Regions from separate parts of the Pseudoalteromonas tunicata genome, predicted to be linked through region 3. Evidence: predicted binding sites of a transcription regulator. Region 3 holds the regulator's gene; each other region holds the start of a gene.
The links. The regulator LexA, encoded in region 3, represses DNA repair genes until DNA is damaged. The targets are predictions, from matches to a motif close to TACTGTATNNNNATACAGTA.
Positions count from the first base shown of each region.

Region 1 (8,256 bases), 1.9 Mb from region 3:
TATCACAAACTGAACGAATTGCACTGTGATGCGTCACAAGGGCAATTTATTCAAGCACCGTTAAAACTCGCTCATAATTGTTTAAAAAATGAGTGCGATAACGTTGTAAATACATTAAAATCTCCCACAGATTTAAATAACCATGGAACTTAAAGGGATCCCCATGAAAAAATTAACTATTGCAAGTTTATTACTTGCTGCAATTGGTACGTCGGCAATGATGCCTGTATCAGCTGAAGTATCAGACAATGCTACGCAAATCATCGCTGCTGCATTCCAAAATGCTGATGCCTCAACTTTTGCTGCTGCTCTACAGTCTGCTATTGAAGCAAACCCAGAGCTAGCTGAAGAGTTACTTGCAGCTGCAATTCAAGCTGTTGGTAGCGATAGCGCATCTGTTCCAGCATTATTACAAGCTGCTGTTAACGGCGGTTTAACAAGCGATAGCGTAACTGGTATTGCTGTTGCTAATAATGTTGACGCTGGTATTGCTTCTCAAGCAACGGCTGCTGGTAACACAGCTGGTGGTAACACAGCCGGTACTACTGGTGGCGTTACGAACGGTAACACTGGTGGTAACACTGGTGGTACTGCTGGCGGCGGCGGCGGCGGCGGTGCAGGCGGTATCTCTGAAGGCAACGGTCTGTAATTTGCCCTTTGCGAAAAAGCCCTACGGGGCTTTTTTTATTACTAAAGAATGATAATTAACCTGAGAAATAAATAAGTCAGATGCTTACTTTAATTTAATGTATTGGTAAATATCTTATCTAAAACTCAACTTAACAAAAGCTAACAGCTTGTTATTTATAATTATTATTTTCAACTTAATACTGCTATTGATATAATTTAATATCAATGCAATTTGATTATTTTCAAGAGTAGAAAATTGAAATCTTTTATTTTTAGTTGCCTTTGCCTGCTTATTTTTTGGTTGCCCATTCCACTTGGTAGTTACCGTCCTTGGGCGCTAATGCTCCTAACTGTGATGGTCTCGAGTGTTTTTTTATGTCATTTATGGTTGGCTTTTAAAGAAGAGCGCTCGTTATTTCCCCCTCTTATTAGTGCCTATGTTTTAGGGCCTTTGGCAGTGGTAATGCTTGTATTAGCAATTCAACTGATCCCTGGTTTAAATACCGCAGACAGCACCCTTGGCAGTTTAAGTTCAATCAGTATTGATCCGAGCCAAACAAAAGTAATGCTGCTGAAAACATTTTGTTATTTTTTATTTGCTTGGCTGGTATTTAGCTACGTAACCACCGCACAAAAACTCACGCAAGTTTGTTATGTCATTGTCGCTGCGGGTTTGTTTCAGGCTTTGTATGCCACTTATTTAAACTTACAGCCTAGTGTTACTAGCCCACTGTTTGGCTTTCGCCATCACGAACGTGCTATGGGATCATTTACCTACTGGAACTTTTTAGCTAATTATTTAGCCCTATGTTTGGCATTGGGGATTGGTCTATTAATTAGCCAGCTGTCTTTAGATAGCAGCGGTTCACAATTTAAAGCAAAATTACGCGGTATGATCACCATTTTACTCAGCAGTAAAATGTTATTACGCATGAGTTTAATTGCCATGATCATTGCACTCATTTTAACGCGCTCGCGTATGGGTAATTCTGCCTTTTTTATCGCCCTTGCTTTAGTGAGCTTATTTGCCTTTTTCTTTTATAATCGTAAACCACGTTACTTACGTACCCTAATTATTAGTTTTTTTGTGCTCGATTTGATTATTGTGGGTGCCATGTTCGGCGTTGAAAAAGTAAAAGAGCGTTTAGTAGAAACCAGCTTAAAATCTGAAACCCGTGATGAAGTCATTGCTGATTCAATGCCATTATTAAAAGATAATCTCTGGATAGGCTCAGGCGGCGGTAGTTTTTACACGGCGTTTCCGGCTTATCAACCAGGCCCTTACTCGGGTTTTTATGACAATGCTCATAACGACTATTTACAGTTTTCAATTGAGCTTGGTGTACCTGTTACTTTGTTGTTGGGCGCGATGATGTTATTTGCACTATTCAAAAGCATACACACTATGGTGAAACGTAAAACGCCGCTTTTTCAAGGGGTCGCTTTTGGTTGTTGTGTTGCGATTATTCATATGCTTTTACACTCAACTGTTGATTACTCATTACAAGCTGGCGCAAATGCAATGACATTTATTATCATTTTATGTTTAGCGTTGATCAGTTCAGCGCTGCCAAGTGGTAAAAGAAGCCGCGGTTATAAGTAAACAGACACACAAATAACTAATAATTTAGGCCAAGCTAAATACTTGGCCTAAAATTAGCTAAGCTAACTAAAGCATTTATAATTTTTGCCGCTATTAAGCCATCGTTTTTAGTTTGATTTTTTGCATTTTGAGGTTTACATGAATTCAGAACATTCATCCCAACGGTTAGATGAAGACACCTTAATTGACTCTTATGAGCATGATGAGCCTTTAAACCCCGATAATGCAGAAGAAAATGATACTGAGCTTGATAACATTGAGCTCGACAATACTGAGCTTGATAACATTGAGCTTGATGAAACTGATATAGATGCTCGTCACCTAGATGAATTTACAAGAGATGATGACGAAGAGCCTGACTCACCTCAATCATCGGCTAATAGCAATGATTTAAATAATATGACCATATTTGAGCTTGAGCACAAATTACTGCTCACTTTTACTAAGCTGTGCGATATTTTAGAACAACTGCCAAGTACTAGCTCACAACTAAGCGCTATTTCAAGCACTGTAAATACCTTAGAAAGCCCCACCCCTGCGGAATTATTTGCCACAGCCATTCACATGGCAAAAAGCAAAAATGATGTTGGTGCGGCTAAATGGATGCGCCGCGCGGCAATGAGTGGCCATGTCAGAGCTCAGTATTATTTAGGTTTAATGTTTGCCAAAGGCAGCGGGCTTCCTCAAAGTGAGTTCCACGCCTTTACTTGGCTGGCATTAGCGGAATCCCAAGGTTCTATTGAAGCTGTTGAAGCAATTGCTAAGTTACATTCTCATTTGTGTACAAAACAAATTAAAGATGCACGCACTCAGGCTGCTACTTTATATGAACAAATACACGATCAGCACTTTTTGTAAGCGCCCTATTGATTTTTTAACTTGGCCCTAAGCCAACTTTTACTAACCTCAGTGCTAGATAAGATATTTATTAATTAAAGATAAATATCATAGTTGCTGATCGCTAGCTATCGACTTTTAATGCTAACAGAACGAATTAGCGCTAATAGCGAATCTCTTTCACCTTAAGCAATCACTGTTAGCGTTTAAAATAACGGCCTAAGATAGATTTATTAACCAGTATTGAGATTACTTAGCTTATTGATGCACGGTTTAATTTAAACCAAGCACCCTGCCGAACACCTCACTAAAGAGTCACTAATCAACCAAAACGCTGCAAAACAGACCAACTAACGAGTAAAAAAAGATCAATTTAAAAGCTTGTGTCATTTTTTTGCTCATTTTTTAATAAAAAAAGCTTGAACTTAACAACTGTATAAACTACTGTATATGAAGGCACTGTATAAACAACCAGTAGGTGATTCATGTTACACACTATCGATGTAAGACGTATTAAAAGTTATCAAGCTGTGGATTCAAGTTCAAAACTTCATTTAGTTGAAGTAAGTGATGAGATCAGCGCAACATTTGAACTACTGAAAATTTTACATCAATATAATCATCAAAACGGCTGGACATTACTCATCGCCCCAGATGCAGTGCCAAGTAAAACATTACTTGATTCTTGTTCAATTGATAAATCAAAATTATTAGTCATTCGCCAAAAGCACTTGGCTAATTTAGATTATGTGCTCAACTCAGCACTTTCGAATGGCAACTTTGCTGCAATCATTACGTGGACCAATATGCTATCTCATTCGCAATTAGAATTATTAGCACAGCATAATGCCCACATATCGGCCCAACTTTATAGCTTTGTCCGCACAGAGCAGCCTAATCAATGCCCAACGTTATGCTAGGTTAGCTCAAAATCCATAACATCAGGAAAAATAAGTAGTTAAAAGCATTTCACCACCGAGTACACCGAGCTTTTTGTTATTAGTATCCATGTTTATTTTGAGATTTTACTGTAGGTGCAAGCCTGCTTGCGAAGGCGAGCGCAGCTCGGCCGCTTTTATAGGTCGGGATCTAGCCCGACGCTTGTTGAATTGTGATTTATTAACAACAAAACGGGAAGGTTTCACCTACCAAGCAAGCGGGCTTGCACCTACAAAAACCCTCTTTCCTCTGTGTCCCTCTTAACCTCGGTGGTTAACCTTCTTTTCACCACCGAGTTCACCGAGGTTGCACTCACCGAGAAAAGCAAACCAAGTAATCTTTTTCTTTCCTCTGTGTCCCTCTTAACCTCGGTGGTTAACTTTCTTTTTTACCATTGTAAATTCAGTGGTTAACCATTCTTTTCACCACCGAGAACACAGAGGCTGCGCTTCACCGAGAAAAGCCAACCAATTAATCTTTTTCTTTCCTCTGTGTCCCTCTTAACCTCGGTGGTTAACTTTCTTTTTTACCATTGTAAATTCAGTGGTTAACCATTCTTTTCACCACCGAGAACACAGAGGCTGCGCTTCACCGAGAAAAGCCAACCAATTAATCTTTTTCTTTTCTCTGTGTCCCTCTTAACCTCGGTGGTTAACCTTCTTTTCACCACCGAGAACACCGAGCTTTTTGTTTTTAGTATCCATGTTTATTTTGAGATTTTACTGTAGGTGCAAGCCTGCTTGCGAAGGCGAGCGCAGCTCGGCCGCTTTTATAGGTCGGGATCTAGCCCGACGCTTGTTGAATTGTGATTTATTAACAACAAAACGGGAAGGTTTCACCTACCAAGCAAGCGGGCTTGCACCTACAAAAACCCTCTTTCCTCTGTGTCCCTCTTAATCTCGGTGGTTAACCATTCTTTTCACCACCGAGTACACCGAGGCTGCGCTCAGCGAGAAAAGCCAACCAATTAATCTTTTCTCTGTGCTCCACCTAACTTCGGTGGTTAACCATTCTTTTCACCAGCGAGTACACTGAGGCTGCACTCACAGAGAAAAGCAAAAAAAATTACACTTTGCCAATAATATGGATCAAAAACTGCCGAGTTACGGTAATATTACAGCCTTTTTAGAAATGAGAACTTGCTATGTGTTACTGTGGAACAACGCTTACCTTTGAGCAATGCTGCCAGCCTTTTATTAATAAAACGGTTAAACCAAACACTGCAGAGCAGCTAATGCGCTCACGCTTTAGTGCCTATGTAGTTAACAATCCCGCTTATATTCAACAAACCTATGCCCAAGAAAAGCAAGCTGAAAACTCAGTAAAAGAAATTGCTGATTTTGCGAATAGTTGCCGATTCATTAAACTTACGGTCATTAATACCGAACAACAAGAGACACAAGCTTGGGTTGAATTTGAAGCAGACTATTTTTATCAAAATTTATTTTGTAAATTAAAAGAGCGCTCTTACTTCGAATTACGCGACGACACTTGGTATTATGTCGATGGTATCATTACGCCAACAACCGATATTAAAGTGGGCCGTAATGATGAATGCCCATGTGGTAGTGAGAAAAAATATAAAAAATGTCATGCCAATTAATAACTCAAATGGATGACGCTAAATTAATCATGATTAATTAATAACGATTAATAAACCTAAACTGCTTTCGCGCTATGACCATAGCGCAAATTTATTTGGCTTATGCTTGATTGGTTTATGCTTGAGTAACAGCCAGCGGTCGATGTAAATCGGGATGAGTTAAATCGTTATAAAATTGCGCAGCATTCATAGATAAATGACTTAATGGCTCTGTTTGACTGAAATATCGCTTTTGCACATTTAAATTACAGTTAGAAATAATGTCGCTACTGATATAGTCTTTGTCATCTCTAATTGCTAAAGGCTCAGGATTTAAATAAGTTTGTAGTTTCAGTTGCGCAAGGCCTTGCTCTTGTACCATGGCAGCATTTTCGGCACCAATGAGAAAATCTATTGGTTTTACCGCTAATGCTTGCAGCGGACCGGCACCTAACTTTAATCTTAAATCTTCGTTATCGGCTTGGGTACCATAGGCAGGCTTTTTTTCTTCGTATGGTAAATGAAATTGAGCAAAGTCGAGCGGATCGGCTGAAAGCATTGAAAGCAACAATGCAAAATCAGAACGCCTATTTTCACTAATACATACACCGAGCTTATTACCAAGCTGGATTTCATTAGTCAAAATTCCATCAATCTGCATCAAAAAACACCATTTACTACGACGATAGAAAATTTATCGGCAGAAACGTGATTTTCTTTAGGAATTTACTTTACTTAAATAAGCTTTTTGCTATTATGCCCGCACTGAAGTGGAGGGGTTCCCGAGCGGCCAAAGGGATCAGACTGTAAATCTGACGGCTCTGCCTTCGCTGGTTCGAATCCAGCTCCCTCCACCACTTCAGTTCCTCTTCTTTTATATCTCTCTCGTTTTATACACTCTTTATCATAAGCTGTTTTATTGATAAATCTGTTATTTACACCTAATTTAACCACGCAAATTAAAAAACTCTTATTATTGTTTAACTCAAGAAAACTCAATCTTCTATTAGCTGCATTAACATAGATCTTCTTTTAGCAATGCAATTAGGCTACAGAAAAAATAACAATACAGTAAGGAATTAAATTCGTGGATAAACTCTAATTAGATTTAAGAGCTTACAATTGTGATAGTGCCATCTTGATATCCTTTGATGGTACATAAAATATCAACTCTTTCTGAGGCAGGTTTGGCAAATAAAATCTCAAGTTTAGCAAACGTTTTTGGTACAAAACTGACACATTTTAGGCGCAAATTTTTACGCGTTTTTCGATCTAAAAAAGCAAATGAACTACTTGCCAGTACTTGCTCACAACCATCAAGCATCTGTTTACTGATCACTTTATTTGTTAAATAACGCTCAACTTTACTCGCCGGAAATTCATTTTTAAGCCCTCCCAGTAAACACGTTGCTTTAATGTCGAGCATAGCGACGGCTCTGACTTTTTGTGTTTCGGTATCTTCAAACAAAGCCAATAAAGCCGGAATTTTTTCATTGCTAAATACTTGAGTCGGGATCGCAGTTAATTGAATATCTGGATTTAAAAAACGGTGCAGCACTTTTTCTAGCTGTGATAATTTTGGTAAGACCAAATCACTATTATGAATAGGTTGCGCATTAAGAATTTCTTCTGTTTCAAATGCGCCTTGGATTAAAGGCAATAATGCCTTGTGTAACGCTTCATCTTCAAATGGTTTACTCAGAACAAAACTGGCGCCTTGTTCTATTGCCAATTCAATACGTTCATCATCATTAACTGTAGTCACCAGCCCTATTTTAAGCGGCAACTCACGTTTTTTAACCTCAATTAACAGTTCAATACCACTCATTTGTGGCATATGCCAGTCAGTTAAAACAATTTCAGGCTGCCAGTTACCAATAATTTCTAATGCTTCGACACCATTATTAGCCTGTTTTATTTCTAATTGCTTATAGCCAAATTGTTCTAAACCTCTGCGAACAATTGCTTGCATGGCAACACTGTCATCAACTATGAGTATCTTCACTTATGGGTAAACCTCGAAGCAATCTTTAGTAAGATTAATTGAAACTATTCCTCATTATAGGCAGTATATATTAATCAAGCTAAACTAAAATTTAATACAAACAGAGAATTACCTATTCAATTGGGTTAGTCAATATTTTGAGGTCTCGATGCTTCCAGAAAAAGTACTTGAAATTTTAGCCATAGATTTAGGCTTATTAATAATCACATCTTGGTTTGTTATTTTATTACTGATGTTTCATGAGTTTCGTACCGTTACATCGGCAGTAAATCGATTATCAGGCTTTTTGCCTGAGCAAAATAATAAACACTTCGAATTATGCCAACAGTCCGTTAATGATGCGCTTGAATCTGTCAATAGTCATACCGAAACACTTAATCAACTTACCAATGTTCACGAAATTCTTGAAGCACAATTGCGCGATCTTCACAAAAGTCAGGCGCTGACAAACAGTAAAGAAGATGAAGAGAAAATTAATAAACTTGAAAAAGAGCTCGACCGCTCTCATGCACTGATCAAAAAGCTTAAAGGTGAGCTGATTTCAAGTAAAAAACGACTTGAACATACCAAGGTTAAACTCTACAAACAGTATGAAGCGGTGGAAAATCTGCAACGAGAAAAGAATCAATTTACCGCTGAAAACGAACAATTACTGGCGCA
Region 1 covers NZ_CP011032.1:1,667,546-1,675,801, reverse strand. Annotated here, with positions in the region: gene PTUN_RS07735 (bifunctional diguanylate cyclase/phosphodiesterase) at 1-153, shown strand, start outside; gene PTUN_RS21740 (hypothetical protein) at 164-649, shown strand; gene PTUN_RS07725 (O-antigen ligase family protein) at 887-2,233, shown strand; gene PTUN_RS22160 (tetratricopeptide repeat protein) at 2,372-3,091, shown strand; gene PTUN_RS07715 (SulA-like leucine-rich domain-containing protein) at 3,556-3,990, shown strand; gene PTUN_RS07710 (YchJ family protein) at 5,154-5,612, shown strand; gene PTUN_RS07705 (VC2046/SO_2500 family protein) at 5,728-6,252, opposite strand; tRNA gene PTUN_RS07700 (tRNA-Tyr) at 6,364-6,448, shown strand; gene PTUN_RS07695 (response regulator) at 6,700-7,596, opposite strand; gene PTUN_RS07690 (hypothetical protein) at 7,745-8,256, shown strand, end outside.
Region 1: the regulator LexA is predicted to act here: its motif matches at 3,528-3,547, upstream of PTUN_RS07715 (SulA-like leucine-rich domain-containing protein).

Region 2 (8,256 bases), 2.0 Mb from region 3:
TTTTGTGTGCCTTTAATTACTTTATCGGTCACATCAGTCACAGTTTCTGTTACATAAACACGCGAGCCAGGTGCTGCAGGTAAGTCTTCTGCAGGTGACTTGGCTAAAAATCCATTTTCTAAAATATTATTTTCAGGTGTTGAATTATATTGAATTGAACCATAAGCACAGTGATGGTTGGTGACAACTAACCCTTGTGGTGATACAAATGAAGCAGTACAACCACCTAGGCTGATAACGGCGTTCATTGGAAATTCAGTCAGTTTTGAAATTGATTTAGCATCAATTTCAAGCCCTTTAGCTTTTAATATTGATTCAAGCTCAGGAAGTTGGTGTGGTTGCCACATGCCTTCATCGGCAATAGCTGTACCACAAAGTGCAAGCGATAGCGTTGCAACAAGAGGTTTTAAGCGCATTTTTTGTTCCTTATTGTTATATCTCATTTAGGGTACGTGTATTGCGCTATTGACGTCAATGGCTCTGCGACGAGCTGTTATAATATAACGCTAATTAACCTCAATACTGGGTATAAATCTATCTCAGGCAGCTATTTTTAACGCTAACAGCGTTGAATTCGCTTGCAATAGATCCGCTATTGACGCACCAATCCGCCTCGTTACCCTTGAAAAGCCGCTTGCTAGAGATGAATTAAAATTAGATATCTAATTTTAATTCAAAGTATTGGTAAATATCTTATCCAGAATTGAGGTTAATTATACTTGGAACTTATGTAAGAGGAGTAAGGTGAACGATCATGTTTTTGAACAAGGTAGCTTTGCTTGTGTTTGACACCGAGCTTGAGCGCTTTCAATGCTATCACCCCCCAAACAATAATCTAAACGAATAACTTGCTCGCTCGCTGCTGCAACTTGGCCTGCTTGAGGTTGCCACTTAAAGCGTTTTAACGTTTTAATCGTCTCTTTAGCTAATGATTTTTTGTTCGTTACCTCTGAGATTAAGCTCACTTTGTTTGTTTTGCCCTCGGCTGAAATTTCAACATTAAAAATGCCACAGCCGATAATCATTTGTTTTGCTAATTCAACAGGGTACTTAAGTGGTAGTTGGCTGCTTGCTTGCCAAATTGCTTGCTCACTAGAGGGAGTTATATGCGTAAAATTAACATCACCAAAATATGTATTAGCTTGGCTAATTACTGGGACGCATAACAAAGAACCGATGATAAATAATGTGCGCATAGAATATCCTTTTCATTTAAAAGAGAGTGTAAATTTATAGGGTTTTAATCCTAAAGATTACCTAGTTTAGGTTAATGAAAAATCCCCCAAATGGAAACTGTTTTTTATAATATCCGTGCTTACACTTGGTACTTTTACATTACTTAGCTAGCTTTGCTTAAATAATCATCAAAAGGCTAATGTGTTATGACAATGAGAACATTTAGAGTGATTGTGAGCGGTAAAGTACAAGGGGTTGGTTTTCGTGCTGGAGCACAGCATTATGCATTGAACCATGGAATAAGTGGGTATGCGAAAAATCTAGCTCATGGCGAGGTTGAAATTGAAGCCACAGGTACAGAATCTCAATTAGTTAATTTTGCTCAATATCTTGAAGAAGGGCCTAAAACTGCTGATGTTCTAACTGTTGCATGGGATTATGTGCAGTTAAAGCAATATCAAGAGTTTAAGATTTATTAGCCGCTGCGTAAGGTGAAAACCATAATTGTGGATTATTAAGGGGTGTCAAGCTCGGTAATTGTGTGTTTTCGAGTTTGATTATGTGCTTTTCGGTTAATTTGGCTTTGGCTATTTCGTTGGCAAAAAATTGTTCAAATAACTGTGTGAATTCACCATTTTCATGCATTAACATCAGGCCTTGCTCGACAGCCTTAGCTAAGTCTTTATCTTTTTTATTAAAAAAGAAGTACATCGCAGAGGGGTAGTGCAATGCAATGTGTGGCACCACAGCAAATTCGTCTTTATCACTGCGGTGATCTAACTCCCAATTGATTTCTATAATACTGCGGGGAAATACATCTCCTCGGCCTTTTAGTAACATATTGAATAAGGCCTCATAACTTACAGCCGTGCTTACAGTAAAGCCATTTTCTTTTAAAACTTCGGTATCAGGCCAATCATGGCCTTGTAAATACACTAATTTGCTAAATCGCTCGGGATTTTTGTAACCTTGAAGCTCTTCAATTCTTTGGGCTTGGGTCAATAATAAACGCCAGCCATATAAGCCTTTATAAATTGGTACTCGTACCGGTAACAAATCTTGTTCGCGCTCTTGATTAGTCATGGTCCAAGTTACGGTGAGATTTTTACCTATGGTGAGTTCTTTAAGTGCGCGACTTTGTACCATCACATTGTTGGTATGGCGTAATGAATAATCTAATTGGCTATGACTAAGTGCTTTTTTGAGTAAAATTAATGGATACCAAGTTTCTAAATCTTCATCCCGTGAAGGTCTTGGGTAAATAATGTCAATTGTATCGGCCGATGTTGAGGGCGTTAAACGGGCTTCATCAGCAAAAAGGAGAGGGCAAAGCGCGAGTAGTAACGGCAAAAACATCCAATGTCGCATTCTGTCACCTTATTTTCAATCGTGATTTTTAGTTTAGTTGATAATAGCGCATCACTTAAGTAAAAATTGTACCACACACTAGAGAATTGAAAAATTAGCATTTTTTATTGAAGGTCGTTTAGATTAAGGCAGCGTTTTTGAGCTAAATAAACGTAATTCTTTAATTATTTCAGCTTTATTAACCAATTCGAAAACCTCCCCAATGTTTGCTATGTGCCTAAATAAGTGCTGAGAAGTCGTGCATGACTTCTTCCATATCGGTATTAGGAATGGGCTGGTAATTTGAGTCGAATAATTGAGCTTGTGTGAGTGCTCCTTTTTGTAAGGCGAGTTCAAATACAGTGCCATATCCGCAGCTGCTTTAAGTGCAACATTGGCGATGAGCGGCAAGGACAGGTTTAAAAAGTATTGTATAGGGTCGCCAATTGTTTTTGGTTGATGCTAATTACAGTCGACTACAGGGATATCAGACCAGCGGGTGGTGTATTGTGGCGATAATAATGCGCGTTTCATTTGCCAGTGCTGCGTTTTTTTTTCGCAGGCAAGAGAAAGAGTACCTGTGCCATAGCGTTTATTAATCGAATCTAAGCACTTCATGAGTTCTGGTTGATCTGTGGTTGTTGCAAAAAGATCTTTTTGCTGAAATTTGCTATCGGCCAGTTCAATCGCCCCAACCCCACAACGATAAAATCGCGTATTGGCTTTAAATATTTGTGGCAATACTTCGGCGATAGCGTTGGCAATTACAATAGTGTCACAGGTGGGCACTGCAAAATCATAGAGAATGGATTTTTTATAATAGTTGTCTTCGTGAACCGAACTGGATGCAAAAATCAGCAGTTTTTTGGTTAACGAATGCTGATTTCGAAGTTTTTTGGCAACAATTGAGCCATGAGTAACCAGTGCTGCATTTAAAGTGTGGGCATCAAAAATTCGTTCACCAAAACTGCGAGTTGAAAAAATCTCTTTTTTATTTTGTTTAACATCATCCCAACTTAAGCAGGTTATTCCGTTGAGCTCGTTGATGGTTCGCTCTACCACCACGCTAAATTGTCGTCTCATCATTTTTGGGTTTTGATTGGCGAGATCGAGCGCAGAATGGATGCCTAAAAACGTTAACTTTTTGCCAAGGCGTGAGCCAATCCCCCAAACATCGGTTACGCTCATTTGTGACAAAATATTTTTCCGTGATTGTTCATCATTAATCACGGCTACGCCTCGAAACCCAGCCAGCTTTTTGGCGGCATGATTGGCTGCTTTTGCAAGAGTCGGTGTTGGGCCAAAGCCAACCCCAACAGGTAAGCCCGTTTCACGCCATACAGCTCTGCGAATGGTTTTGCCATAGGTAAACCAATCACTGATGATATTTTGAAAACCTGTAAACTGTAAAAATGATTCATCGATAGAATACACATAATGATTATCACAATATCGGTTGATCACCGTCATCATGCGCTCACTTAAATCCGCATAAAGCTCATAATTAGAAGAACGAACCACTACCTTATGTGCATCTAAAAAAGGTTTCACTTTAAAATACGGCTGGAACTTTGGAATGCTTAATTTTTTAGCGATAGGGCATACAGCGCAAATACAGCCATCATTGTTAGTTAATACCACTACGGGTTTAAATCGTATTGCAGGGTCAAATACTTTTTCAGCACTGGCATAAAATGAAACAGCATCGACTAACGCATACATTTTGTGAGCTCGGTTGTGTGCTTATGTAAGCGAATTGAGCAAGTTACTACTCCCTCAATTTTAAAATTGTCATCTTGATTGACAGCCACAGCAGCGTAATTATGAGAAGCAGAAATTAATAACTGATTTGTTTTATCTATGATTTTACAGACAAAAGATCCATTAAAACTAGCCACTATTACATCACCATTATTAATATCGAGTGCTCTGTCGACAATTAAAATATCACCATCAAAAATTCCTACGTCTTGCATCGAGGCACCTGAAGCCAAGCCAACAAAAGTCGCCGATGGGTGTTTTATTAATAGCTCATCAAGTGAGAGGCCAAGTTCTTTGTATTCAGCAGCAGGAGACTCAAACCCTGTGATCCCCGCTTCAATGTAAATAGGTATGACAAACATAACAACAACCATATACTGTAGTTATATACAGTATATTCGGTGCGGTATTTTTTGCCTAGATTTTTTGTTCAGTTCAATTATTTTTTGGATCTGAGAGGTGTATTTCTACTTAGTATTGATGCGAATTGATGGCTTCATTGAGGGGGTGTTAAGTTTTTTATAACAATGGGATATATTAATCAGTGAGTGTTTTATAGTGAAGGGCGAGAGTACAGTATGTAATGAAAATTACAGTTTTGTTGTCAAATCATAACGCTATTATCAAGAAAATGGTCGGCATAGCAGGATTCGAACCTGCGACCCCTTCACCCCCAGCGAAGTGCGCTACCAAGCTGCGCTATATGCCGACGACCGAAGCCAATACTACTCAATTTTATATAAAAATCAATACGGTTAAAATCGTTTGCACAAAAACCAAACAAGGTTGCTATGCTCTTTGAGCTTGATAAGTGATGTGTTGAGTTATTTATATAATACTAAAAGTTGTGAACGACTTACTGTAGTTTAATCATTTCAATTAAAAACATTTAGGTATCAAAGCATTAGTTGCTAGAGGGTATTTGTTTTTTCAATTTTATAATTACCAGCCAAAGCGAAGGAGTTGGGAGTCACTTTGGCTAGTAATTATACCAAAATGCGCTTAAGGTGCGGTTTTCTCTAGCCAAATAGTGATCTCCTTGGCCATAAAATCCCGTATGATAGGCTGAGCTTGAAGGTTTGGGTGTAGATTATCGTTTTGAATGAGCTCGGGATTACCTGCCACTGCTAGCATAAAAAATGGCATCAGCGTGGTATTGGTTTTCTGGGTTGTTTCGCTAAAAACAGCTGTAAACAGCGAAGTATAACGCGGGCCAAGATTTGGCGGAATTTGGATTTCCATTACGGCAACATGTGCTCCGGTTGCCTGGCTTGTTTCAACGAGTTGCTTTAGGTCTTGTTTTATTTGCTTGATTGGAAAGCCTCTGAGGCCGTCGTTAGCACCAAGCTCAATTAAAACGTGGCTTGGTTGATAGCGTTTAAGGTGCTCGTTTAAAGTCAGTAGGGCGTTACCAGTTGTTTGGCCGCTGACACTGACATTAATTAATTCAATAGCGTGTTGCTCTTGGTCAAACTTATTTTGTAACAAATTGACCCATCCTTCAGATTGTTTTAGGCCATAGGCGGCACTTAAACTATCACCCACAATTAAAATTGTTTGCTTTGCCGATGCACCTAAAGGTGTAAAAATGAAAACTAATAAGATAAATATACGGATCATTGTAGGAGTCATATGTCAGTGCTTTCTCAACTTAATGTAATACAGGTCAATGGATTAGCTAAAACAGTCACCACTTTAGAAGGGGACTTAGCCATCCTCAAGGACATCAGCTTTAATGTCAAGTCTGGCGATTCGGTTGCAATAGTGGGTGCATCAGGCTCTGGTAAATCTACTTTGTTAAGTTTATTAGCTGGCTTAGATGTGGCCAGCGAAGGCGAAATATTTTTAGATGGTGCACCACTTCATACCTTAGATGAAGAAGACCGAGCAGCGCTACGTGCCCAAAAAATTGGGTTTGTTTTTCAATCTTTCATGCTGGTACAAAGTTTAACCGCCCTTGAAAATGTGATGTTGCCTGCCGAGCTTGCCGGAAAAACCAACGCTAAAGAACAAGCACTGGCATTACTTGAAAAAGTAGGGCTTTCGCATCGTATTGGCCATTACCCATCGCAATTATCTGGCGGTGAGCAGCAACGTGTAGCAATTGCACGCGCGTTTGTTGGTGGCCCTAAAATTTTATTTGCCGACGAACCTTCGGCAAACTTAGACAGTAAAAATGGCCAGTTGATTGAAAAATTACTGTTTGAGTTGAATGAGCAAAATGGCACAACCTTAGTTTTAGTGACGCACGATGAACATTTGGCGCAAAAGTGTAATCACATTTTGCACATTGAAGGGGGTGAACTTGAAAAACTAACCCAAGGAGTACGCGCTCATGTGGGTTAAGCTCGCCTTAAAATTATTTATGCGTGAGTTAAAGCGTGGCGAACTCACCATTATTAGTGCTGCAATCGCCTTGGCAGTATTAACTGTGTTTACCTTATCAGCCGTAACTGACCGTATTCGGCTCAACATTGAACAAAAATCAACGGAATTTATTGCAGCAGACCGTCGTTTAGACAGTAATCATGCGATTGACTCTGCTTTTTTGAATGAGGCGCAACAGCGCGGGCTGCAAACGGCTGAACTGACTTATTTTGATACCATGCTGTTTGCTAACGACGACATGTTGTTAGTTTCGGTGAAAGCGGCGACAGAAAGTTATCCGTTACGCGGCAAAGTCATTATAAAAAATACTCTTGATGGTGACACATTTGAAGTGAGCTCAGGCCCGAAAAAAGGTGAGGTCTGGTTGAGTGAATCGATTTTTTATAGCATGAAATTGCAAGTCGGTGATGAGGTTGAAATTGGGGCTGGTCGTTTTGTGGTTTCGCATGTGTTGGTACGCGAGCCTGATGGCGCACTATTTTCCTTTACAGGTAATCGTCGCATCATTATTAATCAAAATGACATTGCGGCGACGAAAGTGATTCAGCCCGGAAGCCGAGTCTTTTATCGTTTCTTGTTTGCTGGGGATGAAACCACACTGAGCGATTATTACAGCTGGATAAAACCACAATTAAAAGATAATCAAACCTGGGAGGGCATTAAAGATCGCCAATCGCCGTTAGGTGATAATTTAACGCGTTCAAGCCAATTTCTACTTATTGCGGGTTTGTTAGGCATTATTTTAGCCGCAGTGGCAATGGCGGTTTCGGCAAAACGCTATTGTGAACGCCAATACGATCCTGTGGCTATGATGAAAACCTTAGGTGGGTCGCGCAGTACTATTCGTAAAATGTATCTCTTACATTTGAGCCTTATTTGCTTTTTTTCAATTAGTTTAGGATTGCTAATAGGCTTTGGCTTGCAAACACTTGGTGCAGATTACCTAGCTCAATCGATGGGAACAACGTTACCAAATGCAGGTTGGAAACCTTGGTTTATGGCAATTTTTATTGGGGCAGTATGTGCGGTGATGTTTGCGCTAAAACCATTACTCGATTTATTTGATATTCCACCACTTCGCGTGCTGCGCCGTAATTTAGGTGATACGCTGGCTATTGGTCGTATGCACATGGCAATGTCGGCATTAACTGTATTTGGCTTAATGTGGCTTTTTAGCGGCAATTTAAAAGTGAGTGTGATTTTGTATGGCGCATCTGCGTTAGTTGTTGCGGTTTTGTTTGGGATCTCACGGCTTATTTTTGGCGGCGGTCGTCGTTTAGGTTTAAGCCCTGCTAATAGTTGGTCATTGGCATTGGCCACGATTCAAAAACGAGCCAATGCCAATGCGGTGCAATTAATTAGCTTTGCATTAGCAATCAAATTAATGTTGCTGTTAGTGGTATTAAAAAATGACATGATTGCCGATTGGCAAGCGCAAGTGCCACAAAATGCACCAAATGCTTTTTTAATTAATATTGCTAAAGACGAAGTGGCTCCTATCTCGGCGTATTTTGAGCAGCATGGTATTGAGGCAAGCGAATTTTATCCGGTGATCCGTGGTCGCGTTCAAGCTTTAAATAATGA
Region 2 covers NZ_CP011032.1:1,528,980-1,537,235, forward strand. Annotated here, with positions in the region: gene PTUN_RS07135 (S46 family peptidase) at 1-416, opposite strand, end outside; gene PTUN_RS07140 (energy transducer TonB) at 753-1,196, opposite strand; gene PTUN_RS07145 (acylphosphatase) at 1,383-1,655, shown strand; gene PTUN_RS07150 (substrate-binding periplasmic protein) at 1,642-2,544, opposite strand; gene PTUN_RS07155 (Y-family DNA polymerase) at 2,986-4,245, opposite strand; gene umuD (translesion error-prone DNA polymerase V autoproteolytic subunit) at 4,233-4,646, opposite strand; tRNA gene PTUN_RS07165 (tRNA-Pro) at 4,917-4,993, opposite strand; gene PTUN_RS07170 (arylesterase) at 5,287-5,916, opposite strand; gene PTUN_RS07175 (ABC transporter ATP-binding protein) at 5,917-6,630, shown strand; gene PTUN_RS07180 (ABC transporter permease) at 6,620-8,256, shown strand, end outside.
Region 2: the regulator LexA is predicted to act here: its motif matches at 4,660-4,679, upstream of umuD (translesion error-prone DNA polymerase V autoproteolytic subunit).

Region 3 (8,256 bases):
ACCGCCCGTCACACCATGGGAGTGGGTTGCACCAGAAGTAGCTAGCTTAACCTTCGGGAGGGCGGTTACCACGGTGTGATTCATGACTGGGGTGAAGTCGTAACAAGGTAGCCCTAGGGGAACCTGGGGCTTGATCACCTCCTTATCACGATTTAGAACTGATTTGTTCGCAGTGTCCACACAGATGATTGTTAGTTAAACGGCTTAGGCTGTTTAATTAATATTGCTCTTTAAAAATTTGGAAAGCTGATAGAAAAAATTCTTTGAATCGAAAGATTTGAAAGAGTTTTCAAAAGTAAAATTATGCCATTTGCATCGAAAGATGTGATTGGTGTCTACTTTAGTATTCAATATTTAACTTCTGGCGAAGTTTAAATCAGTCCTTTATGTATAACTCAAACTATTTTGGGTTGTATGGTTAAGTGACTAAGCGTACACGGTGGATGCCTTGGCAGTTGGAGGCGATGAAGGACGTATTAACTTGCGATAAGCCTAGTCAAGCTAGTAAAAGGCGCTTGAGACTAGGATTTCCGAATGGGGAAACCCAGTGAGTTTACTCACTATCATATAGTGAATACATAGCTATATGAGGCGAACGCGGAGAACTGAAACATCTAAGTACCCGTAGGAAAAGAAATCAACCGAGATTCCGGAAGTAGCGGCGAGCGAAACCGGAGCAGCCCTTAAGTTTATTTGTGATTAGTGGAATGTTCTGGAAAGGACAGCGGCACAGGGTGATAGCCCCGTACACGAAAATCTATAGTAAGTGAAATCGAGTAGGTCGGGACACGTGTTATCTTGACTGAATATGGGGGGACCATCCTCCAAGGCTAAATACTCCCAACTGACCGATAGTGAACCAGTACCGTGAGGGAAAGGCGAAAAGAACCCCTGTGAGGGGAGTGAAATAGAACCTGAAACCGTGTACGTACAAGCAGTAGGAGCACCTTCGTGGTGTGACTGCGTACCTTTTGTATAATGGGTCAGCGACTTATATTTTGTAGCGAGGTTAACCAATTAGGGGAGCCGTAGGGAAACCGAGTCTTAACTGGGCGTATAGTTGCAAGGTATAGACCCGAAACCCGGTGATCTAGCCATGGGCAGGTTGAAGGTTGAGTAACATCAACTGGAGGACCGAACCCACTAACGTTGAAAAGTTAGGGGATGACTTGTGGCTAGGAGTGAAAGGCTAATCAAACCGGGAGATAGCTGGTTCTCCCCGAAATCTATTTAGGTAGAGCCTCGGACGAATACTTACGGGGGTAGAGCACTGTTAAGGCTAGGGGGTCATCCCGACTTACCAACCCTTTGCAAACTCCGAATACCGTAAAGTACTATCCGGGAGACACACGGCGGGTGCTAACGTCCGTCGTGAAGAGGGAAACAACCCAGAGCGCCATCTAAGGTCCCAAAGTGTATGTTAAGTGGGAAACGATGTGGAAAGGCCCAGACAGCCAGGAGGTTGGCTTAGAAGCAGCCATCCTTTAAAGAAAGCGTAATAGCTCACTGGTCGAGTCGGTCTGCGCGGAAGATGTAACGGGGCTAAACATACCACCGAAGATGCGCCTGCGTACTTTGTATGCGGGGTAGGGGAGCGTTCTGTAAGCCGTTGAAGGTGATTCGAGAGGGTTGCTGGAGGTATCAGAAGTGCGAATGCTGACATAAGTAACGATAATGGGAGTGAAAAACTCCCACGCCGGAAGACCAAGGGTTCCTATCCCATGTTAATCAGGGTAGGGTGAGTCGACCCCTAAGGCGAGGCGGAAACGCGTAGTCGATGGGAAACGGGTTAATATTCCCGTACTCGGCATGAATGCGATGGGGAGACGGAGCAGGCTAGGCAGGCATGGCGTTGGTTGTCCATGTGAAAGTAAGTAGGTTGGAGACTTAGGTAAATCCGGGTTTCCTTAAGACTGAGATACGAGACGAGCTACTACGGTAGTGAAGTTGTTGATGCCATACTTCCAGGAAAATCCTCTAAGCTTCAGTTCATGAAGAATCGTACCCCAAACCGACACAGGTGGTCAGGTAGAGAATACTAAGGCGCTTGAGAGAACTCGGGTGAAGGAACTAGGCAAAATAGTACCGTAACTTCGGGAGAAGGTACGCTGCTGATGGTGAAGGGACTTGCTCCCGGAGCTATTGGCAGTCACAGTAACCAGGTGGCTGGAACTGTTTATTAAAAACACAGCACTGTGCAAAATCGCAAGATGACGTATACGGTGTGACGCCTGCCCGGTGCCGGAAGGTTAATTGATGGGGTTAGCGGCAACGCGAAGCTCTTGATCGAAGCCCCGGTAAACGGCGGCCGTAACTATAACGGTCCTAAGGTAGCGAAATTCCTTGTCGGGTAAGTTCCGACCTGCACGAATGGCGTAATCATGGCCACGCTGTCTCCACCCGAGACTCAGTGAAATTGAAATCGCAGTGAAGATGCTGTGTACCCGCGGCTAGACGGAAAGACCCCGTGAACCTTTACTATAGCTTGGCACTGAACATTGAACCTACATGTGTAGGATAGGTGGGAGACTTTGAAGCAGGAACGCTAGTTCTTGTGGAGTCGTCCTTGAAATACCACCCTTGTAGTTTTGATGTTCTAACGTAGGTCCCTAATCGGGATTGCGGACAGTGCCTGGTGGGTAGTTTGACTGGGGCGGTCTCCTCCTAAAGAGTAACGGAGGAGCACGAAGGTTTGCTAAGTACGGTCGGACATCGTACGGTTAGTGTAATGGTAGAAGCAAGCTTAACTGCGAGACGGACAAGTCGAGCAGGTACGAAAGTAGGTCATAGTGATCCGGTGGTTCTGAATGGAAGGGCCATCGCTCAACGGATAAAAGGTACTCCGGGGATAACAGGCTGATACCGCCCAAGAGTTCATATCGACGGCGGTGTTTGGCACCTCGATGTCGGCTCATCACATCCTGGGGCTGAAGTCGGTCCCAAGGGTATGGCTGTTCGCCATTTAAAGTGGTACGCGAGCTGGGTTTAGAACGTCGTGAGACAGTTCGGTCCCTATCTGCCGTGGGCGTTTGAGAATTGAGAGGGGTTGCTCCTAGTACGAGAGGACCGGAGTGAACGAACCGCTGGTGTTCGGGTTGTCATGCCAATGGCACTGCCCGGTAGCTACGTTCGGAATCGATAAGCGCTGAAAGCATCTAAGCGCGAAGCGAGCCTCGAGATGAGTTCTCACTAGAGCTATAAGCTCTCTGAAGGGCCGTTGGAGACTACAACGTTGATAGGTTGGGTGTGGAAGCGCTGTGAGGCGTTAAGCTAACCAATACTAATTACCCGTGAGGCTTAACCATACAACGCCAAAGTGGTTTGTATGAAGCACTGAAGAACAAGCAAGAAGTTAAATAGCACTGAAGTAGACGAATTTGAAATCAGCCTTCCGAATTTTAGTTAATTGCCAAGGCGATTAACGAACCAGATTTGCTTGGTGACAATAGCGTTTTGGACCCACCTGATCCCATTCCGAACTCAGTAGTGAAACGAAACAGCGCCGATGGTAGTGTGGGGTTACCCATGTGAGAGTAGGACATCGCCAGGCTCCCAATTCAAAGAAAGCCTCTGAGAAATCAGAGGCTTTTTTGCGTTTGGAATAAAAATATTTTACAGCTAATTCATTCCTTCTCGATTTTATCCATGATCAATATTAAAAATATTAAGTTTGTTATTTATATGTTTGCCATTTATTTTTAGCTGTATATAATCACAGTATACTATTCTGGTGGAGTTCTTGATTATGAGGCCATTAACAAGCAGACAAGCTCAAATTCTTGAGTTGATTAAAGTGTTTATCAAAGATACTGGTATGCCTCCAACTCGGGCTGAAATAGCAAATACTCTTGGCTTTAAAAGTGCAAATGCTGCTGAGGAACACTTAAAAGCTTTAGCTAAGAAAGGCTTTATTGAGATGGTTCCTGGTGCTAGTCGTGGTTTAAAGCTGGTTGAAGAGGATGAACCAGAACAATTAGGTTTACCACTGATTGGCCGAGTTGCTGCAGGCGAACCGATCTTAGCGCAAGAACATATTGAAAGTCACTATCATGTAGATCCATTACTATTTAAACCAGCGGCAGATTTTTTGTTACGTGTTCAAGGGATGAGCATGAAGGACATTGGCATTATGGACGGGGATCTCCTTGCTGTTCATCGCGCTACAGTAGCACGTAATGGCCAAGTTGTGGTTGCCCGTGTTGGTGAGGATGTTACGGTCAAACGTTTTGAGCAAAAAGGGCGAAAAGTTTACCTTCATGCTGAAAATGACGAATTCCAACCTATAATTGTTGATTTATCTAAAGAATCTCTTGATATTGAAGGTCTTGCTGTTGGTGTGATTAGAAATTCAGATTTTATGTAAACAACTTATTTGATTGTTCGTATCAAGATTTATTATCAAAGAAGTTGTTATAATTTAATATTTTAATCATATCAACTTCTACTATTAACATTTTATTATCTCTCGTTCTTGCCTATTCCTTATTCCTTGTCTAGTTTTTTATTACTGTTGTTCAAAAAACAGCCCTATAACATTAATAAATAATAATAATGATGAAATTACAGGATGTATCGTAATTTTCGTTGTGTTTACAACTTGCCAAAGGAGTACCACATGGGAAAGGCCTCTAAGTCCTTTTTCCTTATGTTACTGTTGCCTTTTAATGTATTTGCTCAATCGAAATACAATATGACAACGGGTGTAACTGACATAAGCGAAAACGTTTACAACCTTCATATGACAATTTTCATAATATGCTGCGTGATAGGAGTGATTGTTTTTGCTGCTATGTTCTGGGCTTTAATCCACCATAGAAAATCAAAAGGAGCTGTAGCAGCCCAATTTCATGAGAGTACAAAAGTTGAGATCCTCTGGACAGCTATTCCTTTTGTTATATTGATTGGTATGGCTATTCCTGCAACTAAAACATTAATTGCTATGGAAGATACCAGTAAGGCTGATCTGACGATCAAGATTACTGGTTCACAATGGAAATGGCATTATGAGTATCTTTCTCATGATGTTGGTTTTTATTCAATACTTGCCACTTCACAAGACCAAATTCATGATCGAGCAGAGAAGCAAAACACTTACCTACTCGAAGTTGATAAACCCTTAGTAATTCCGACTGACCGCAAAGTCCGCTTTTTAATGACTTCTGATGATGTTATTCATTCTTGGTGGGTACCTGCCTTTGCTGTTAAGAAAGATGCAAACCCAGGTTTTATAAATGAAGCGTGGACCCGTGTTAATGAGGTTGGTATTTATCGAGGTCAATGCGCTGAACTTTGTGGAAAAGATCATGGTTTTATGCCAATTGTTGTTGAAGCAAAAGCACCAGAAGATTTTGATAATTGGTTGCTTAATGCAAAAAATGAGAAAGCGACTGCAGCGGCTGACGAGCAAAAATTATTAGGCCAAACACTTAATAAAGATGAGCTTATGTCACTCGGTGAACAGGTCTATATGGCAAATTGTGCTGCTTGCCACCAACCAACAGGTATGGGATTAGGCGGTGTTTTTCCTGCATTAAAAGGTAGTATTATTGCTACAGGTCCAATTAATGATCATATAGATATAGTGATTCACGGTAAGCCAGGTACGGCAATGCAATCTTATTTAAAACAGCTTTCACTTAAGCAACTTGCCGCGGTTATCACCTACGAGCGCAATGCTTGGGATAATAATACGGGTGATGTAATTCAACCAAATGATGTGCAAAGCAGAATTGAGGAAAAATAATAATGACTACAATCGCGCATAATCATGAACATACCTCCCATGCAGCCTCTGGAATAAAGCGCTGGCTGTTTACTACTAACCATAAAGATATTGGTACGCTCTATTTATTATTTTCTTTATTGATGTTTTTAATTGGTGGTGCAATGGCTATGGTGATCAGGGCTGAGCTATTTCAACCCGGATTACAGCTAGTCGAGCCAAACTTTTTTAATCAAATGACTACAGTTCATGGCCTTATTATGGTTTTTGGTGCAGTTATGCCTGCATTTACTGGTTTAGCTAATTGGATGATCCCAATGATGATAGGGGCTCCTGATATGGCATTGCCAAGAATGAACAACTGGAGCTTTTGGATTCTACCTTTTGCTTTTACTATTTTATTAATGTCGTTGTTTATGGAGGGAGGTGGTCCTAATTTCGGTTGGACATTTTATGCTCCGCTTTCAACTACTTATAGTAACGATAATACTGCCTTTTTTGTTTTCGCTATTCATATTATGGGCATTAGCTCAATTATGGGGGCTATAAATGTCATTGTAACTATTGTTAATTTACGCGCTCCAGGTATGACTTGGATGAAATTACCTTTGTTTGTATGGACGTGGTTGATTACTGCCTTTTTACTAATCGCTGTCATGCCAGTATTGGCTGGTGCCGTTACAATGGTTCTGACTGATAAATATTTTGGTACTAGCTTTTTTAATGCTATGGGTGGCGGTGATCCTGTGATGTTCCAGCATATTTTCTGGTTTTTTGGTCACCCAGAAGTTTATATCATGATACTACCTGCTTTTGGCATTATCTCTTCTATTGTACCTACCTTCTCTCGTAAACCATTATTCGGTTATGCATCAATGGTTTATGCAACTGGTTCTATCGCCTTTTTATCCTTTATCGTTTGGGCACACCATATGTTTACCACCGGAATGCCACTGGCGGGTGAATTATTTTTTATGTATAGCACTATGCTGATTTCTGTTCCGACCGGCGTAAAAGTTTTTAATTGGGTCGCCACTATGTGGCGTGGTTCAATTAGTTTTGAAGTACCTATGTTGTTTAGTGTGGCGTTTATTGTGTTGTTCACCATAGGGGGATTTTCAGGGTTGATGCTCGCTATTACACCTGCAGATTTTCAGTATCACGATACATATTTTGTTGTTGCTCACTTTCATTATGTTTTAGTGACTGGCGCGGTTTTTTCAATCATGGCAGCTGCTTATTATTGGTTACCGAAATGGACTGGCAATATGTATCATGAGGGATTGGCGAAAACACATTTTTGGCTGTCACTCATTAGTGTCAATGTGCTGTTTTTCCCTATGCATTTTGTAGGTCTCGCTGGTATGCCAAGAAGGATCCCTGATTACGCTCTTCAATTTGCTGATTTTAATGCAATTATTAGTATTGGTGGCTTTGCTTTTGGTTTATCTCAGCTGCTATTTGTTTGGGTTGTTTTTAAATGTATTAGAGGTGGTGAAAAAGCCACTCCTCAAGTTTGGGAGGGTGCTCAAGGTTTAGAATGGGAAATTCCATCACCAGCACCTTACCACACATTTGAAACACCACCGGTTATAAAATAATGGCCACTACTCATTCTAAGTTACTAAAAAAACTACTATTAGTTTCACTTGGTATGTTTGGGTTTGCTTTTGCGTTAGTTCCTTTGTATGACGTTTTTTGTGAGGTGACAGGTTTAAATGGTAAACCTTCATTAGATCAAGCGAGTGTCAGTACTGAGGTCGATAAAAGTAGAGTCGTTGATGTTGGGTTTATAACTCATATTCAAGGGCTTGCTCCATTTGAAGTTTCTGCGAACACCCAAAGGGTAAGTGTTCAACCAGGTGCGATGCATAAAGTGATTTTTAGTGCGAAAAATATCAGTGATACAAACCGAGTAATGCAGGCTATACCATCGGTTTCTCCTGGTTTGGCCGCTAAATATTTACATAAAATAGAATGTTTTTGTTTTAATCAGCAACCTTTATCGGCAGGTGAAGAAGCTGAACTTGCACTTATCTTTTATGTAGACACAGCACTTCCTTACAAGTTTGAAGAATTAACATTATCTTACACCGTTTTTGATATTAGCGAACAAGTTCAGCAAGCAGTATCAACCCCTCCAAAGGAGACTGTTAATGAAACAAGAATATGAACATTATTACGTACCAGCGCAAAGTCCTTGGCCGATTGTTGGAGCTATTGGATTATTTTTTATTGCTGTAGGCGCTGCAAGTACTGTTATTAACTCTACCAAAGCAGAACCTTCGGGCTTCACGCATTACTTATTGTATGTCGGTATTTTCACCATTATTTTTATGCTATTTGGTTGGTTTAAAAATGTAATTGCTGAATCTGATGCTGGTTTATATTCTAAACAGATGGATCAATCTTTTCGCCAAGGAATGAGTTGGTTTATCTTTTCCGAAGTGATGTTTTTCTGTGCTTTTTTTGGAGCATTATTTTACGCTCGGATGCTATCAGTACCTTGGCTTGGTGGAGCTAGCAATAATGCG
Region 3 covers NZ_CP011032.1:3,557,083-3,565,338, reverse strand. Annotated here, with positions in the region: rRNA gene PTUN_RS16140 (16S ribosomal RNA) at 1-145, shown strand, start outside; rRNA gene PTUN_RS16135 (23S ribosomal RNA) at 417-3,305, shown strand; rRNA gene rrf (5S ribosomal RNA) at 3,436-3,550, shown strand; gene lexA (transcriptional repressor LexA) at 3,746-4,363, shown strand; gene coxB (cytochrome c oxidase subunit II) at 4,616-5,743, shown strand; gene ctaD (cytochrome c oxidase subunit I) at 5,746-7,323, shown strand; gene PTUN_RS16110 (cytochrome c oxidase assembly protein) at 7,323-7,895, shown strand; gene PTUN_RS16105 (cytochrome c oxidase subunit 3) at 7,879-8,256, shown strand, end outside.

Region 4 (8,256 bases), 500 kb from region 3:
CTATCTATCAAATGAGATTTCTTATCGTAGTATAAGGTTAAAAAATTTGATGGGCTCAACTATTCCAACTGGGCATATTCATACCCCAAGAATTATTGAGTTTGATGAGAAAACAAATCAGGCAGTGATGAATCAAATAATAGAAATGTTAAAGCTATCACTAAGTCAAATTTAGTTATTTATTGATGCAAAAACTTGGTTTAACCCTTGACTAGTTTGAGGGTTAAATTCGATGATTAAATCATCTAAAGTAAAGGTTTGTGTTTTTAACATTGTTAGCAGGCATTGCTGAGTTAATTCCTCGCCGCATTTTTTTGCAGCCTCAACAAAAAGCATCGCACTTAAATACCCTTCAAAATTAATATGGTTTAATTCTTCAGCTTTTGCTTTTTTCATTTGCGCGCGGAATGACTTACAAATTTTCATGGTGCAACTTTTTGGGTTTGGAACCACTTCAGTTACGAGTACGTGACTACTATATTTTAATTTCTTAAATAGCTCATCACTTGAAGCAAAAGAGACGGTTGTGAAAACGGGTTTAAAATCTCGCTCATAACTTGCATTAATGAATTCGCTTAAAGGCTCGGTTGTTCCTACTAAAACAATCGCATTAACATTATGTTGGATTAATGTTGTTAAGGCTGCATCAATGTCGGTAGTGTTGCGCTTAAAGCGCGTAATTACGATAGGTTGTGAGCCTAGCATGCTAAGCGCTTCATTAATTTCATTTTCGACACTTAAGCCAAATTCATCTGCTTGAATTAATAGACCAATATTTTTAAGCTTAAGTTGATTAAGGAGATAGTTGACCTGGTACTGTATTTCTTGATGGTAACTTGCCCGTAAATTGTAAACATTCTTTTTATCTGGAGTGCGTAAAAATGAAGCGCCAGTCATTGGCATTAAGTATGGGATTTGACTGCTTTCTAATAAAGGTAAAATGGAATGGGATGTCGGGGTTCCGACATAACCAAACAATGCAAAAACACTTTTAGTAAGTAAAAAAGAGCGAGTATTTTCTACGGTTTGTAATGGCTCATAACCATCATCTAAGCTCAAAAGCTCTATTTTTTTACCATTTATTCCGCCTTGGAGATTGACGGCATTAAAGTGAGTAACAGCACCAAGCTTAAATTGCTGGCCTAAATTTGCAGAAGGGCCACTTTGTGGATTAGACATGCCAATTGTTATTTTGTCGGCGCTAATACCGAACTCTGCTTGGCCTGCAAAGCTTAAAAAAAATAAACAGAAGTAATAAAAATAACGTTTCAAATTAGCACTCAAGGTTGGTAAACCATTCTAACAAAGCGTGCTTAATAGCTGCTTGTAATTTTTTTAGACCACCAAAATTTGAAATTTTTTCAATCTGTTGTGGTGATTTATTTTGTAATATTAGCCTAGTTAATAAAAGTTGCGTTGCTTCAGTGCAGTTTTTTAAAGCTGCTGGCTGTTGCCACATCACACGCCAGCAACAGGCAAAATGATCTGCTAATTGACTTGGTATAATGCAAAGTTGCGATATTGCTACTAAGTCGTCTGGTTCAGATTGATTGTGAGGTAATTGTTCTATTAACTCAATCAGTAATTTTGGTTCAATATGTTGCAAGTAATGTAAGCAATTTAGTGGAAAGTCTCGGTTAAACCTTTGCTTTAGTTGATTTATTTCGAGTTGCAATCCTGTGATGGGCTTTATAACTAAGCAAGCATGCTCAGCGCTAATGCTGTCTTTTTTAAAGCCAAGCTTGATAACTTGATAATCTTGTTTCATCCAAAAATGCACCAATACTGGATAGGCGCCAAAACTTGCGCCGATTGCTGCAACATTTGTAGCTACGTGTGTTTCAATAAAGCTTAATAGCTGTTGACCGATATTTTGACTCTGAAAATATGGGTGGACTGCAATGCGAACAATGCGCGCTAAAGGCTCAGTTAAAAAGCATTGCTGTTGTTTTATCTGAGCAACAGACTGTGCGAGTAAATGGCCTTGTGGCCTTCGTTTACCTGCCACAATTGCCGAGCTTAATTCGTTACTGAGCTCGCCTTCAATTGCAACTAGCGCGGTTGCAATAACCTCTTCTTGATGTGCAACCACAAAAATACGAAGATTGGCTGCATCGAGTAAATGGCGAAAATCATTGGCCGATGTTTGGTAATGTGCAAGTACTAACAATGCAAAAGTTTGCTGTAACAGCGGTTCATTTTCACAAAGGGTTGCTTGGCTAACCTCACTAAATTGTAGCGGTGCAGTGAGCTGTTTAAGCTCGGTGCAGTCTGCATTTAAACCTAATAACTGGTTAATGTTTATCTCTAAGGGGTCATTGCTGGCAAAGCGAATCGGCTCATCTAAATGGACAAAGCGGCTGTCAGGAAAATGTTGTTTTAAGTAAGGGCAAAACCGTAAAGTAAAACCACGGCCTGTACCTTCATATCCATGAATAGTGGTGGCAAAAATGATGCGATTAAATCGCTTGAGTAACTCAATCAGAATAGGAACAGGTAAAGAGGCTGCCTCATCCACAAATAAAATATCAGCAGTTATCGCTTGGCTGATTAGCTGATCGGGGGGGATGTAACGAAAGAGGGGTGACTCAGCTTGAGCGCTAAACTGCGTTTGCATTGCAAAATGGTTAAATGCACTTTCAACAGCCCGGCGCTGGCTTGTTGTTATAACGACGTTTTTACCCTGATTGACTAATTGCGCTGCGGCAAGTCCTAGAGCTGAAGATTTCCCTCGTCCACGATCAGCGGTGAGCAATAAGGGACGATTAGCCCGACCTAAACTGTGTTTTATAATCATTTCAACAGCAGCTTGTTGTTGCTCGGTTTGTATTTCGCGAGCTTGCACTTCAATTTTTGGGATATTTAAACCAAGTGCTTGATCAAAAGAAATATGTGCTAGTTTGCTAAGTTGCGAGGCGAAACGTTGATTAAAGTGACTGTGTTGATTGAGTTGTTCGGCTGATTGAAAAATATAAAAGCTGGGATCTTTAAAATCACACAGTTGTTTGTATTCGGGTAGCAATAAAATAAGTAAACCGCCAGCGGTTATTGTGCCGCTGAGCGCTGCCAGTTTATCGGGGCTGATCCCTGAAAAACCATCGTACACAGCAAAATCAAATTCTTGCCCCAATAACTGGTGTGTATGTTCTGGCCATTGGGCGTTTGTTAACTCATTGTGTGTACTTAAAATAATTTGTTTGCCGAGTAAAACAGGCAATAGGTCATTAGCTTGCTGATAGCACCAGAGGTGCTCGCCACTTACAACAAGCAGTTGTCGGTGGCGGTTTTGTTTTAACTGAGCTAGGTAAGGGCTTAGCTGATTAAGCTCAGTCATTTTTAGAGGCTCTGTAGGCGAGCGTAAGCTGTTACCAGCCATTTGGTGCCTACATCATCAAAGGCCACTTGTATGCGTGATTGTGCGCCAGTACCTTCGTAATTAAGTACCGTGCCTTCGCCAAATTTAGTATGCAAAACACGTTGGCCTAAATTAAAACCAGTATCTTCGAATGCTGCATGGCTCATGGTAGCGCTGAAACGATTGGTCGCTTGTGGGCGAGTGACCTGAGTTCTAATTCTGATTTCTTCAACACAGGCTTCTGGGATTTCTCGTAAAAAACGAGAAGGGCTATGATATTTTTCTTGGCCATATAAGCGACGAGTCTCTGCATGGCTAATATAGAGTTTTTCCATAGCGCGAGTCATGCCAACATAACAAAGACGGCGTTCTTCTTCGAGTCGACCAGACTCTTCGTTACTTTGTTGAGAAGGAAACATCCCTTCTTCAACGCCTGCCATAAATACGAGTGGAAATTCAAGCCCCTTCGCTGAGTGTAAGGTCATCATTTGCACTGCATCTTCGTGCTCTTCGGCTTGACCCTCACCTGATTCAAGCGCGGTATAAGATAAAAAGCCGGTTAAAGGGGATGCAAACTCTTCTTCGTTAGGAAGTTCAAACTGACTACACGCATTAATAAGCTCTTCTAAGTTTTCAACTCGAGCTTGCCCTTTTTCACCTTTTTCAGCTTGGTACATCGCCATTAAGCCTGAGGTATGAATCGCTTGTTTAGCTTGCTCTTCAAGGGGTAAATCAATACTAACTTTTTCAACTTTCTCTATAAGCTCAATAAAGCTGTTGACTGCATTGGCAGCGCGGCCAGTTAAATGTTTATGCTCAATAAGTGCTTTTGCAGCATACCAAAGCGGAATAGATTCGTTACGCGCACAATCACGAATTAAGCTTAAGGTGCGTTCACCAATACCACGCGTAGGAGTATTGATTACGCGTTCAAACGCTGCATCGTCTTGGCGATTACTGACTAAACGTAAATACGAAAGAGCATCTTTGATTTCTTGGCGTTCAAAAAATCGCATGCCTCCGTAAATACGATATTTGAGACCTTCTTGCAGTAATGCTTCTTCTAAAATACGCGATTGAGCATTATTACGATATAAAATAGCGGCATCTTGCAAGGCGTTACCCGCATTGAGCCAAGTCTTGATTTTACCAACAATAAAGCGGGCCTCATCGAGTTCGTTATAAGCCGCATAAATTGAGATAGGGTCGCCTTCGCTGCCTTCGGTCCAAAGGCTTTTGCCCATTCGTTCTGAATTATTTGCAATTAATGCATTGGCTGCGGTTAATATGGTGCTTGTTGAGCGGTAGTTTTGCTCAAGACGAATGGTTTGCGCATCAAAATCAGTTAAGAAGCGGCGAATATTTTCGATTTTTGCACCACGCCAGCCATAAATACTTTGATCATCATCCCCAACGATCATCACATTCCCGCCTGTGCCAGCAATGAGTTTTAACCAAGCATATTGGATGGTATTGGTATCTTGAAACTCGTCAACCAACATGTGTGGGAAACGTTGTTGATAATGACGTAGCAGCGTAGGACTATTTTTCAGTAACTCATAACAACGTAGTAAAATTTCAGCAAAATCAACTAAACCTGCACGGTCACATGCATCTTGATAGGCGGTATAAACATTTAAAAACATTTGCTCGTTAACATCATATGCCTTGATGTCTTTAGGGCGCAGCGCTTCATCTTTTTTGGCGCTGATGTACCACGAGATTTGTTTTGGCGGCCATTTTTTTTCATCGATGTTCATTGCTTTAAGTAGGCGACGGATCATTCGAATCTGATCATCTGAATCAAGAATTTGAAACGCTTCGGGCAAATGTGCTTCGCGATGATGTGCACGTAAAATACGATGAGCTAAGCCGTGGAAAGTACCAATCCACATGCCGCCAGCAGATGTTTTAAGGGTTTCTTCAACCCGAGAGCGCATTTCTTTAGCTGCTTTATTGGTAAAAGTTACGGCAAAAATACTGTAAGGAGAGGCATTTTCAACTTGCATGAGCCATGCAATACGATGAACCAATACTCGTGTTTTACCTGAGCCCGCGCCCGCTAAAACCAACATATTTTGAAGTGGGGCGGCAACAGCATCACGCTGTTTATCGTTTAAGCCATCAAGTAATTCAGAGACGTCCATCAGTTGACCTTTTTCAATGCTAATGGCGCCAGTATAACAGGAGTTTTCACTCGGCTAAATAAAATACTGTTTTTATGAACAGGTATAAAGCGCGTTTATTTAGCTTATTTAGGGGTGTTTGCTAAGGTATCTTTTAATCGAGCTTGCACGGTTTCGACTAAGCGATCGGGTTGGAATTTAGATAAAAACGCATCACATCCCACTTTTTCGACCATGGCCTGATTAAAACTGCCGCTTAAAGAAGTATTTAGTACGACAAATAAATTCTTTAATTTTGGGTGGTTGCGGATCTCATATGTTAGCCGATAACCATCCATGACAGGCATTTCAGCATCTGTGATGACCATTAAAAATTCTTTTTCGACATCAATACCTTCATCGGCCCAAGATTTTAAAAGCTCATACGCTTCTTGGCCATTTTGGGTTGGAATAATCTCGATCCCGAGCTGAGATAAGGTGTCTCGTACTTGGCGACGAGCTGTCGGTGAGTCATCAGCATGTAAAATTTTGCGGCCGACAAATTGGTCAACCATATCGGGGTCTACAATACCGGCTGAAATCTCGACTTTATACTCGACAATTTCAGCCAAGACTTTTTCAACATCAATAATTTCAACTAATTGTTGGGTACCATTACGTTCTAATTTGGTTAGAGCCGTTAAGTAGTGATTTTTCCCAACGGTGCTGGGTGGCGGCATAATATTAGACCAAGTCATATTGACGATTTGATCAACTTTACCAACTAAGAAGCCTTGCACAGAGCGATTGTATTCAGTGATGACTAAATTGCAGTCATCACCATGCTCAATAAAGGGGAGCCCTATGGCTTGGCGCAAGTCAATCACTGGAATTGACTCGTTGCGGATATTAGCAACGCCTGAAATTTTGGGGTGAGCATTGGGTAACGAGTTGAGCTTAGGTAACTTTACAACCTCTTTTACTTTAAATACATTTAAAGCAAATAGGTGGCGACTATGTAGATGAAATAAAAGAAGCTCAAGGCGATTTTCACCGACCAGTTGAGTACGTTGATTTACACTGTCTAGAATACCTGCCATTTTATACCGCAACAATAATGCTAATTGTCTGTATAGTTTAATACTAAATACGCAAATACCTAATCAAATTGTTAATTTTTCGTACTGGTTTTTAACTTAACTTAAGCTATTGAACTGCTTTCAATAGCTTAAGTTAAGTTCGTGGCTAGTAAAATTGACCCATTACTTCTTAATCTATAAGAAGTTGTTGTAGTTCACTAATCTCTTTGATTGTGAGGTGTGCAAGGCCTTTATAACGATATGGTGTGAACTGATTTTCTAACCAAGCAGACATGCAACCTGCGATGTTTGCCCCTTGCACATCAGTATCGAGACTATCACCAACATGGAGTATATGCCCAAGTGATAAATCAAAGTGCCACGCTGCTAAATCGAAAAGTTCGGGGTGAGGTTTAGCTTTACCATCTCGGCCTGCCATTAACACTAAATCGAAATGGCCTTTTAAATTAAACTGGTCAACGTCTACATTTCCATTGGTAATCGCAATAATTTTAAAGCGTGTTCTAAGGGCCTTTAACAGCAACAAAACTTCGTCAGCAACAATAATGTTGCTTCTGGCCTCGGCAAATGCTTGATAAGCCATGTTGGCATGATGTTTGGCGTCAGCATCACAATATCCAATTTGCTTTAAACCAAAATATAACGCGCATTGTCGCCACATGGTGACATTATCAATCAGGTGAGGCTGCTCTATTATTACTTGATTACGGCAGTCGTGCCAAAACTCAGCTGTTTTAGGCCAAAGATCAAGCTGCTTGAGATAATCGTTTTGCGCTTGTACCGCAGCGATAATGATCGGTCGATTATCATAAAGGGTATCGTCTAAATCGAAGCTTATGGCTTTAATTTCATTTAATTTTTTAAATATTTGCACAGAGTGAAGCCTTAAAAATGAAAAATCAACGTTGTTTTTTTGCTCTTGGGTGTGTGTTGTCATACACCTTGGCAAGATGTTGAAAGTCGAGATGGGTATAAACTTGTGTTGCCGACAAACTACTATGGCCAAGTAATTCCTGCACAGCGCGTAAATCTCCACTTGATTCTAACATGTGGGAAGCAAAGGAGTGACGTAACTTATGAGGGTGGATTTGGCTGCTGATCCCCTGATTTATTCCCCACAGTTTCATACGGGCTCTCACTTGGCGTGTTGAGATCCTACATTTTTTTTTGCTGACAAAGACGGCAACCTCATCGGGCAGTGCAAATTCAGCGCGGCACTTTAACCAATCTTGTAATGCTTCAATTGCTTTGCCACCAATAGGTAAAATGCGTTCTTTATTGCCTTTACCAAGCACTCTAATTTCTTTTTCGCGCAAATTAACATCTATTAAGTTGGCATTAACTAACTCACTAACACGCAGCCCTGATGAATACATTAATTCCATCATGGCTTTGTCGCGAAAACCAAAGCTATCTTCCGGATTCATTGCAAGTAACTGATGCATTTGATCAACATCGAGATTTTTCGGCAATGGCTTTTGAAATTTAGGGCCTTTAATAGCCTCTGCAGGATTGTTTAGCTCAGTTTTTCTTATTTGTAGATATTTATAAAAGCTTCGAACGCAGGAGAGTTTTAAATTAATGGTACGGGCGCTGAGTGCACGTGCTTTTAGACTCATGCTGTAGGCACGAAGTTGTTCGGGTTGTACTTTGAGCCAGGACTCGGCTTTATTTTGTAAAAAATTAGCAACTTCAA
Region 4 covers NZ_CP011032.1:77,393-85,648, forward strand. Annotated here, with positions in the region: gene PTUN_RS00340 (hypothetical protein) at 1-175, shown strand, start outside; gene PTUN_RS00345 (ABC transporter substrate-binding protein) at 172-1,284, opposite strand; gene PTUN_RS00350 (tRNA(Met) cytidine acetyltransferase TmcA) at 1,274-3,376, opposite strand; gene uvrD (DNA helicase II) at 3,337-5,502, opposite strand; gene PTUN_RS00360 (chemotaxis protein CheV) at 5,607-6,560, opposite strand; gene PTUN_RS00365 (HAD-IA family hydrolase) at 6,730-7,434, opposite strand; gene xerC (tyrosine recombinase XerC) at 7,460-8,256, opposite strand, start outside.
Region 4: the regulator LexA is predicted to act here: its motif matches at 5,567-5,586, upstream of uvrD (DNA helicase II).